DNA from 2 places in the Laceyella putida genome. Region 1 is predicted to be linked to the other one. Evidence: riboswitches for the same ligand, from Rfam matches in the RefSeq annotation. Region 1 holds a riboswitch; the other holds the start of a gene.
The links. Region 1 has a riboswitch for FMN ahead of ribD (bifunctional diaminohydroxyphosphoribosylaminopyrimidine deaminase/5-amino-6-(5-phosphoribosylamino)uracil reductase RibD). Riboswitches for the same ligand answer to the same signal wherever they lie in the genome.

Region 1 (4,346 bases):
CATGTTCTTTCCCATCCACCTGGTTGGAATAACCGATCATGGTAAAGTCGCCAAACTCCGTCGGCAGGTGGATGGACACTTCCCGCTTCACTAACGTTTCCGTGCGGCGACGATACTCAATCAAGTCTTGAATGGTGATCATCTTCAGTTGAAACCGTTCTGCGATCTCTGCCAGCTCGGGCACCCGCGCCATCGTTCCATCTTCGTTGATCACTTCACAAATGACCCCGGCAGGATAGGCACCACACAGTTTGGCCAGGTCAACCGCCGCTTCTGTGTGGCCCGCCCGCCTCAGCACGCCCCCAGCTCGGGCAATCAATGGGAAAATATGCCCAGGGCGGCGGAAATCCTGCGGTTCGGCAGCGGGATCAATCAATTTTCGAATCGTATCCGCCCGCTCAAACGCGGAAATGCCTGTCGAGGTGGCAAGCGCATCCACCGATACCGTAAACGCCGTGCCATGCCGATCGGTGTTGTGTGTGACCATGGGCGGCAGGTCCAACGCTTGGGCACGCTCTTCTAAGAGTGGGACACAGACCAATCCGCGGCCATGGGTGATCATGAAATTAATCACCTCAGGGGTGGCCCGATCAGCCAAGGCGACAAAATCCCCTTCATTTTCCCTTTCCTCATCGTCGACCACAATTATGACTCGGCCTTGCTTCAACTCGGCCAATGCTTCTTCAATCGTATGAAACATCCTCACTTCCCCCTTTATCAGCCGAGAAACCCGGCTTTCTTTAATGTCTCCATCGATAACGAATCATGCGCAGTGGCTGGTTTGCCTTTTACCCATTTGGCCAAATACTTGCCGATCATATCACACTCGATGTTGACCTGATCGCCAGGCTTCGCCTGCTGCAACTGGGTATGGTGAAGCGTGTGGGGAATGATGGACACCGAAAACGCATCCGCCTCCACATCCACCAGAGTGAGGCTGATTCCATTGACGGCAACGGAGCCTTTGGGAATCATGTAATCGGTCAGGGCGGGTTCCACTTGAATGCGGAAAACCACCGCATTGGCTAAAGGCGTGATCGACTGGATGGTGCCCACTCCATCGACATGCCCTTGCACAAAGTGGCCTCCCAAACGATCCCCCACAGCCAACGCCCGTTCCAAGTTGACCGGAGCTCCTGCATGCAGGTGCCGAAGATTGGTTCGTTTCATCGTTTCTGGCATCACATCGGCGCAGAACACATCCGTTCCCATCCGGGTCACCGTTAAGCAAACGCCATTGACCGCGATGCTGTCCCCCAATCTCGTCCCCTGCAGCACTTGCTTTGCCTGCACGGTCAACTCCATCGCCGCCGGTTGTTTTTTCACATGTATCAATTGGCCCACTTCTTCAATGATTCCTGTAAACACAGCCATCCTCCTTCAGTGTCACGCATCCAGATAACCTGTGACACAGATGTCTTGATCAAATTGGGTGACACGGACATCCTTTAGCGAAAGGGACGATTGCATCCGGTGCGGGTTTTCCCCCTCAACCGGGGTGGGACTGTCCTTTCCGCCCAGCAACCTGGGAGCGATAAAGGCAATCACTTTTTGCACCAGGCCTTGTTGCAGGAAAGCTGCGTTGACCGTGCCTCCGCCTTCAATGAGCAAAGACAGGATCCCCTCTTTTCCCAACACCTCAAGCACCTTTTCCAAATCGACTCGCGAGGCCGTACCCGTCGAGACAATGCGCACGCCTTTATCGCGAAGTCTCCGTTCCCGTTCGCGGTCCCGTTCTTCCGTCGTGAAGATCCACGTGGGAGCCTCGCTCACCTCTGTAATGGCTGCATCCAACGGGGTTTGTAGGCGACTATCCAAAATCACGCGCACTGGATGGTTTCCACCCGGAATTAATCTGGCAGTCAATTTTGGATCATCAAAGAGTACGGTCTGAATTCCAACCAGGATGGCATCATGCTGATGACGCATCAAATGAACATGCTCGCGCGAAGCTTCACCTGTAATCCAACGGCTATCTCCCGTAACGGTGGCAATCTTGCCATCCAACGTCATGGCGGTCTTCAACGTGACAAACGGCCGCCCCGTGCGCCGATGAAAAAAATAAGCCTCGTTCAACCGTTGGCATTCTTCCGCCAGCACTCCTTCAATCACCTCGATCCCCGCATCGCGAAGGCGGGCGATCCCTCTCCCCCGCACCTTCTCGTCAGGATCAACGGTGCCAATCACTACACGCCGAATGCCGCTGGCGATGATCTTTTCAGTGCAAGGCGGCGTGCGCCCGATATGATTGCAGGGTTCCAATGTGACGTATATGGTGCTCCCCTCCGCTTCATGGCCGGCCATATCGATCGCATGCACTTCGGCATGGGGCGTTCCCGCTTTGAGGTGAGCACCCGCCCCCACCATCTTGCCATTCTTCACAACCACCGCCCCCACCATCGGGTTTGGCGAAGTCTGCCCGGTTGCCGCCCGCGCCAACTCTAACGCTAACCGCATCCAATCCTCATGCGCTTTCACCTATTCACCCCCCTTAATAAAAAAACCCCGCTTCCAAGCTTAAGCATGGAGTCGAGGCGTTTTTTCAGAAGAAGCAGGTTCATGTACGGACTTGAGCATTTGCGCATAGCAAAATAAGCCTTTAGAAGAGCGTTTTTCAAAAAACTCCCCCAAAGGGTACACGACACCTGTTCATCCTTCTCCCATCCAGACTATACTGTCGGCTCCGGAATTTCACCGAATCCACCGCACGAATGCGGGTCACGGGCTGAGAGGCCGATTGCCCCATCACCGCCGGTCGGGATTTTCACCCTGCCCCGAAGGATGCAAAACATTGATTCAATTATCCATTACTCCTCCAACCATATGAACAGAATTGACCGTTCATTAGTGATTGTATCAAAAAGAAAGAAAACTGGCGAGAGTGAATCAAACAATTTTCTCTCTTTCACTGAATTTACGCTTCCCGGTCGCACCCCAAGGAACACGTGCCAGAGACAAATAAATTTAAGCGATCATAAATAAACCGACCACTCAATCTTTTTTCAAACCAAAAAACCGGCTCGGCCTGAATGGAGTTTCAAGCCAAGCCGGTATTGCCTCATAATCTTCATGTCGTCACAGGATTGGAAGAGATCTCTGTCCTTTCCAACTTCCGTTTCCAGGGCCAACCGCCTTGCATGCAAAGATAGCAAATCACGGAGAAATAAATGGAGATGATCGTGGTGTGCACCAAGGCCGCCACCAATTGACCACCCGTCTTGACCGTAACGATCCCCGTCACCGCCTGCAAAGTGATCAAGCCCAAAGCCAACCAGCCACCGCGCACATAATCGCGACGGTCACGATACGCTTTCAGAATCGCGATCAGGAAGAGCAAACTGAACAGCCATAGGGAATACGCCCCATAACGATGCAGCATGTGGATCCCCGCAATGGAAGTGAAATCGGGGAACAGCGTCGTTCCGCATCCAGGGAACGAGAAACCACAGCCCATGGTCGCATCGGAGTGACGCACCAGCGCCCCCGTATACACGATCACATACGTCCATGCGGCCAGACCCCAGGTGGCGATTTTCATCCCTTTGCCGACCGGGCGGGACTCACCACCCACCGCTTTCTGTTGCTCAAATAGCGTCACTGCCAATAAGACCACGCTGGCGAAAGAAATCAATGAAAACCCGAAGTGAAGGGCGAGGGCGAACTTCTTGGTGAAATCACCTTCAAATACAACGGTAAGCGCCCCGAGCCCACCTTGCAACACGACGAAAAAGAGGCTCATAAAACCCAATGTTTTGATGCGCACATTATCTTTAAACGCGATCCAAGACCATACCGTTAATAGCAAAATAAGAAATCCGTCGATACCTGAAACGACGCGGTGACTCAATTCAATCACGGTCGCGATCGGCATCGATTCAGGAATCAATTGCCCATGGCAGAAGGGCCAGGAGTTCCCACAGCCTTGCCCTGATTCCGTTTTGCTGACGATGGCGCCCATCAGCAACATAACATAAGCACCAACTGCAGTAACCACTGCCAACAGGCGTAAGATTCGAAGCTGTTTCATGCGACATCCTCCTCCGTCCACTTCCCATCATAACACACTCCCCATCTCCCGTGAAAATCTTGTCAATGAATCGGCACAAACTGCTCACATTGTGGCACAATACTCCTGGGATGCTTCGGAAAGGAGACGGACGTCAATGTACCGAGAATTCACACCCCCTCCCGCCCTTCAACCCTATGTGCGTTGCCTCTGGACATTGGAGCGCCACTATGGCGGGAAAGATCGTGAAGTCATCTGGCCGGATGGCTATGTGGAGCTTTTGTTTCATTTCGGGACAGCCTACATTGGCAAAATCGAAAGTTGCCTTGCAGTTTTGTGA
Region 2 (4,346 bases), on a different contig from region 1:
TTTGGATGAAATCATCTCCATCGCCCGTCATTACGAACCCTCCATCTCGCCGGATCTCTCGTCGCTCATCCTCGCTTCGCTCGAATCCCTTTCGCCAAACATGAAATCCTCCATGTTAAGGGATATGGAAAAAGGGGAACCCGTCGAAACAGACCATTTCCATGGCGCATTGCTCCAGTTGGCGCCAAAGGATGCGAAGCTCCCACTGCTCAAAGCCGTATACAGCGCCTTGTCCATTTACCAAGAGAGGCAACGGGCGGACCGAGGCTGAAAAAACGAACCCAATCAACAGAGGCAACCTTCCGCATCGTGAAGGTTGCCTCTGTTAGCCAATCAGCTTCTCGTAGGCCATATGGGGCTTGTCACTGCCGGGGAAATGAAACGTTCCCCTCTGTTCAAACCCATTCACATCATACAACCGCATGGCCTTTTCGTTGGCCATTTGCGTATCCAAACGAATGCTGGCATATCCGTGTTCTCTGGCAAACCGTTCGATCTCTTGCATCAGGATGCGGGAAACGCCTTTCCCTTGGTTGTCCGGATTGACGCACAGCCGATGAACGACCAAGAAGCGCCCTGATTGATCTTGCCAAGGAATCTGTTCATACTCAGGTTCAAATTCCTGATCCAATGCCACAATGGCGGCGATCTGTCCCTCATCCAACAGGGTATAGAGATTCCCCTTCGCGATATCGTTTTTTAACACATCTTCATTGGGGTAATCTTCGGCCCATTGGTAAATCCCTTGTTTGTTCATCATCTGTACAACGTTGCGATAAATCTCCATGATCTCAGCCAATTGTTCCTCATGCGCATGAACTAGTTGCATGTTGCCCTTCCCTCACTTCACCCTCGGTTACGGTTTCCATTCTTAGGATACCACTTGGCTGAAGGATCATGCGCCAAAAGGCAAGCAAACCCTTTGCTTGCCCAACCCCATTGCAACCGCTTACATCAATACCACACCGACAGCGGACACCACCGCGATCAGCAACCCCAGCGCGAAAAAAAGAATGACGATGCCATATCCTTTTTGGTTTAAGTGCATGAAAGTGAAGAGTTGCAATGCGACTTGAATCGCCGCCAAAATGATCAGCACCCAGAAAGTGGACGTAGGGTCAAGCATTTGCTCTCCCACCACGTAGAAAGCGATCGCAGTGAAGAGAATCATCCAAACAAAGGATAAGATATGGCGCCACGCCGTTTCCGGCTTCTCTGTCCGCTTCGTCGGCTGTTCGGGATGGTGTTGCAATTTGGGCTCCATCCAAGCCACCTCCCATCGATGGATTAATTCCATTATACTGAATTTTCTTTACTATGGCGACGCTGAAGCGGATTCTTTAGATCCCCTTCCCCATCGGGGGCGAGTCATTTATAATAAAAACGCGAGGAATGGAAGACTATGATATAGGGATATCCTTCGGGGCAGGGTGAAATTCCCGACCGGCGGTGATGGAGAAAAGCGTTCTCCTCAGCCCGTGACCCGCTTAGATAGCGGTGGATTCGGTGCAAATCCGAAGCCGACAGTATAGTCTGGATGGGAGAAGGATGATGACGTGTACGAAAAAACGAGGTACATGAACCCAGGGGGGAGTCTGCCCACCGTGAATATGCAGGTTGATGCACCTTTCTTTCCCATACCCCGGAGATGCGAACCGCCATCTTCGGGGTTTTAACTTTTCCACCTTCGTACCCGTTGTCATCAGAGACACAATATTAAGGAGAGTGTTCTGATGCAACGATCACAACCATTGACGAAAATGATTTTTCTATCCTTAATGGCGGGAAGTGCTTTTTTATTGCAAAAGCTGGAGTTTCCACTACCCGGCTTTCCCGCGTTCTTAAAAATCGATTTTAGTGAAGTTCCCGCGCTCATTGCCGGCCTTCTCTATGGACCGTTGGCAGGGGTGCTGGTGGAATTCTTCAAGAACTTCCTTCATTTTCTCTTCACCGGCAGCGAGACTGGCATCATCCCTGTCGGGCAACTGTCCAACTTCCTCGCCGGCAGTGTCTTTGTCATTGTCACCTCCATCATCGCGCGCAAAGCGGGAGAAATGAAAGGACTGATTTACGGCTTGGCCACCGCCACGGTAATCAGCGCGATCGTCATGACTGCGGCCAACTGGTACGTTTTCTTCCCGCTCTATAGCAAGCTGATCCATTGGACAGTAACCGGCTCGCAGAAATTTGCCTTAATCATGTTTGGCATTGCCCCTTTCAACTTGATCAAAGGCATTTTGGTCGCCGCCATCTTCGCTCCCCTGTATCTCAAGCTGCAGCCACACTTAAAGCGCCGCGTAAGCTTCTAGGCCGTGTCTGATAAGTGGTCAACTTAATTTGCCAGACACGCCCTAAGTGATCAATATAAAAGAAACCCAGTTAAGTAGAATACCACTCTACTCAACTGGGTTTTTCTATTCAAAACAAAATCCGAATCATGCATTCACATGCTCTTTCAGCTTGGCATTTAACGCCGCCGTCACAAAACCACGGAAGAGCGGCTGTGGACGGTTAGGACGGGAAATGAATTCCGGATGGAACTGGGACGCGACAAACCATTGATGTTTGATGTATTCCACGATCTCCACCAAGCGTCCGTCCGGAGAAGTGCCGGAGAAACGGTAGCCCACGTTTTCCATCGCTTCACGGTACTCATTGTTAAACTCATACCGATGGCGATGGCGCTCGTATACCAAGTCGGTGCCATACGCTTGATGGGCCACACTGCCGGGCTCCAATTTGCATGGATAAAGGCCGAGGCGCATGGTACCGCCTTTTTCTTCGATTTCCTTTTGCTCCGGCAGAATGTCGATGATGGGATAAGGCGTGGATGGGTCGATTTCCGAACTGTTCGCCCCTTCGAGCTGCAGCAAATGACGCGCCCCCTCCACACAAGCCATCTGCATGCCCAAACAAATCCCCAAGAAGGGGACATTATTCTCGCGCGCATAGCGGGTGGCGGCGATTTTCCCTTCGATGCCGCGATCGCCAAATCCGCCTGGCACCAGAATCCCGTCAACATCCTTCAACAGGTCAGCGGCGTTTTGATCGGTGACTTCTTCCGCGTTGACCCACTTCACTTCAATATCGGTATCGCGTTCAAACCCGGCATGGCGCAGGGCTTCCACCACACTCATATATGCGTCGTGCAACGCGACGTATTTGCCGACAATGGCAATGCGGGTGGTATGCGTTAAGTTTTTTACTTTATTGACGAGCTTAATCCAATCGCTCATATCCGCTTCGCCACAAGTCAAACCGAGATGGTCGACCACAATTTGGTCAAATCCTTGTTCCTGCGCCATCAGCGGCACTTCATATAACGTTTCGGCGTCACGCATTTCAATCACGGCTTCGCGGTCAATGTCACAGAAGAGGGCGATTTTCCGTTTAATCTCTTCCGCCAAAGGATATTCCGTCCGGCAAACGATCACATTGGGTTGAATCCCGATGCTGCGCAGTTCTTTGACCGAGTGTTGGGTCGGCTTGGTTTTCAACTCGCCGCTCGCTTTCATCAGCGGCACCAAGGTGCAGTGGATGTACATGACATTTTGGCGCCCCACATCGCTTTTGATTTGGCGAATGGCTTCCAAGAAAGGCAAGCTCTCGATATCGCCAACGGTCCCCCCGATTTCGGTGATGACAACGTCAGCGCCCGTCTCACGAGCTGCGCGGAACACGCGATCTTTGATTTCATTGGTGATGTGCGGAATCACCTGAACCGTTCCGCCCAAATAATCCCCGCGACGTTCTTTGTTAATCACGGCGGAATATATTTTCCCTGTGGTTACGTTGCTATTTTTGCTCAGATTAATATCAATAAAACGCTCATAATGGCCAAGGTCCAAATCCGTCTCCGCCCCGTCGTCCGTCACAAACACTTCCCCGTGCTGATAAGGACTCATCGTTCCAGGGTCCACGTTGATATAAGGGTCGAATTTTTGAATCGTTACTTTTAATCCGCGATTTTTGAGCAGGCGTCCCAATGCGGAAGCGGTGATTCCTTTGCCGAGGGAGGACGCCACACCTCCAGTCACAAAAATATATTTAGCCATATTTATCTTCCTCCTACCTCTAAGGATGCCCCTAATCTCCATAAAATAGAAAAGAGCGCCCCCAATTTTAAGGGGCGCTCTTCATTTCCGTACATAATGAGCCCAAAAAATAATTTATCTTACGTACCTTTATTTGTCAAGGATTAAAGCTCTTCTTCCTCGTCTTCGTCCGCGTCTGCCTCATCCAATGTTTCTTCCGCTTCGAATGGGGCTTCGTCATCCTCGGCATAAGGCACATCGATTTCATCCAGTTCATCCAGGTTTCCGTTTGCAAAATCCTCATCGTCGGCT

Region 2: linked by a shared signal. The riboswitch ahead of ACFQNG_RS02815 (ECF transporter S component) and the one ahead of ribD (bifunctional diaminohydroxyphosphoribosylaminopyrimidine deaminase/5-amino-6-(5-phosphoribosylamino)uracil reductase RibD) in region 1 are both predicted to bind FMN.

The regions. Positions count from the first base shown of each region.
Region 1 is NZ_JBHTBW010000045.1:137,500-141,845, forward strand. It holds gene ACFQNG_RS13875 (bifunctional 3,4-dihydroxy-2-butanone-4-phosphate synthase/GTP cyclohydrolase II) at 1-700, opposite strand, end outside; gene ACFQNG_RS13880 (riboflavin synthase) at 718-1,368, opposite strand; gene ribD (bifunctional diaminohydroxyphosphoribosylaminopyrimidine deaminase/5-amino-6-(5-phosphoribosylamino)uracil reductase RibD) at 1,387-2,478, opposite strand; FMN riboswitch at 2,649-2,786, opposite strand; gene ACFQNG_RS13890 (COX15/CtaA family protein) at 3,068-4,027, opposite strand; gene ACFQNG_RS20970 (DUF6597 domain-containing transcriptional factor) at 4,164-4,346, shown strand; gene ACFQNG_RS20975 (DUF6597 domain-containing transcriptional factor) at 4,343-4,346, shown strand, end outside.
Region 2 is NZ_JBHTBW010000006.1:218,659-223,004, forward strand. It holds gene ACFQNG_RS02800 (ketopantoate reductase family protein) at 1-271, shown strand, start outside; gene ACFQNG_RS02805 (GNAT family N-acetyltransferase) at 326-829, opposite strand; gene ACFQNG_RS02810 (cytochrome C oxidase subunit IV family protein) at 950-1,264, opposite strand; FMN riboswitch at 1,413-1,553, shown strand; gene ACFQNG_RS02815 (ECF transporter S component) at 1,734-2,309, shown strand; gene ACFQNG_RS02820 (CTP synthase) at 2,436-4,055, opposite strand; gene rpoE (DNA-directed RNA polymerase subunit delta) at 4,199-4,346, opposite strand, start outside.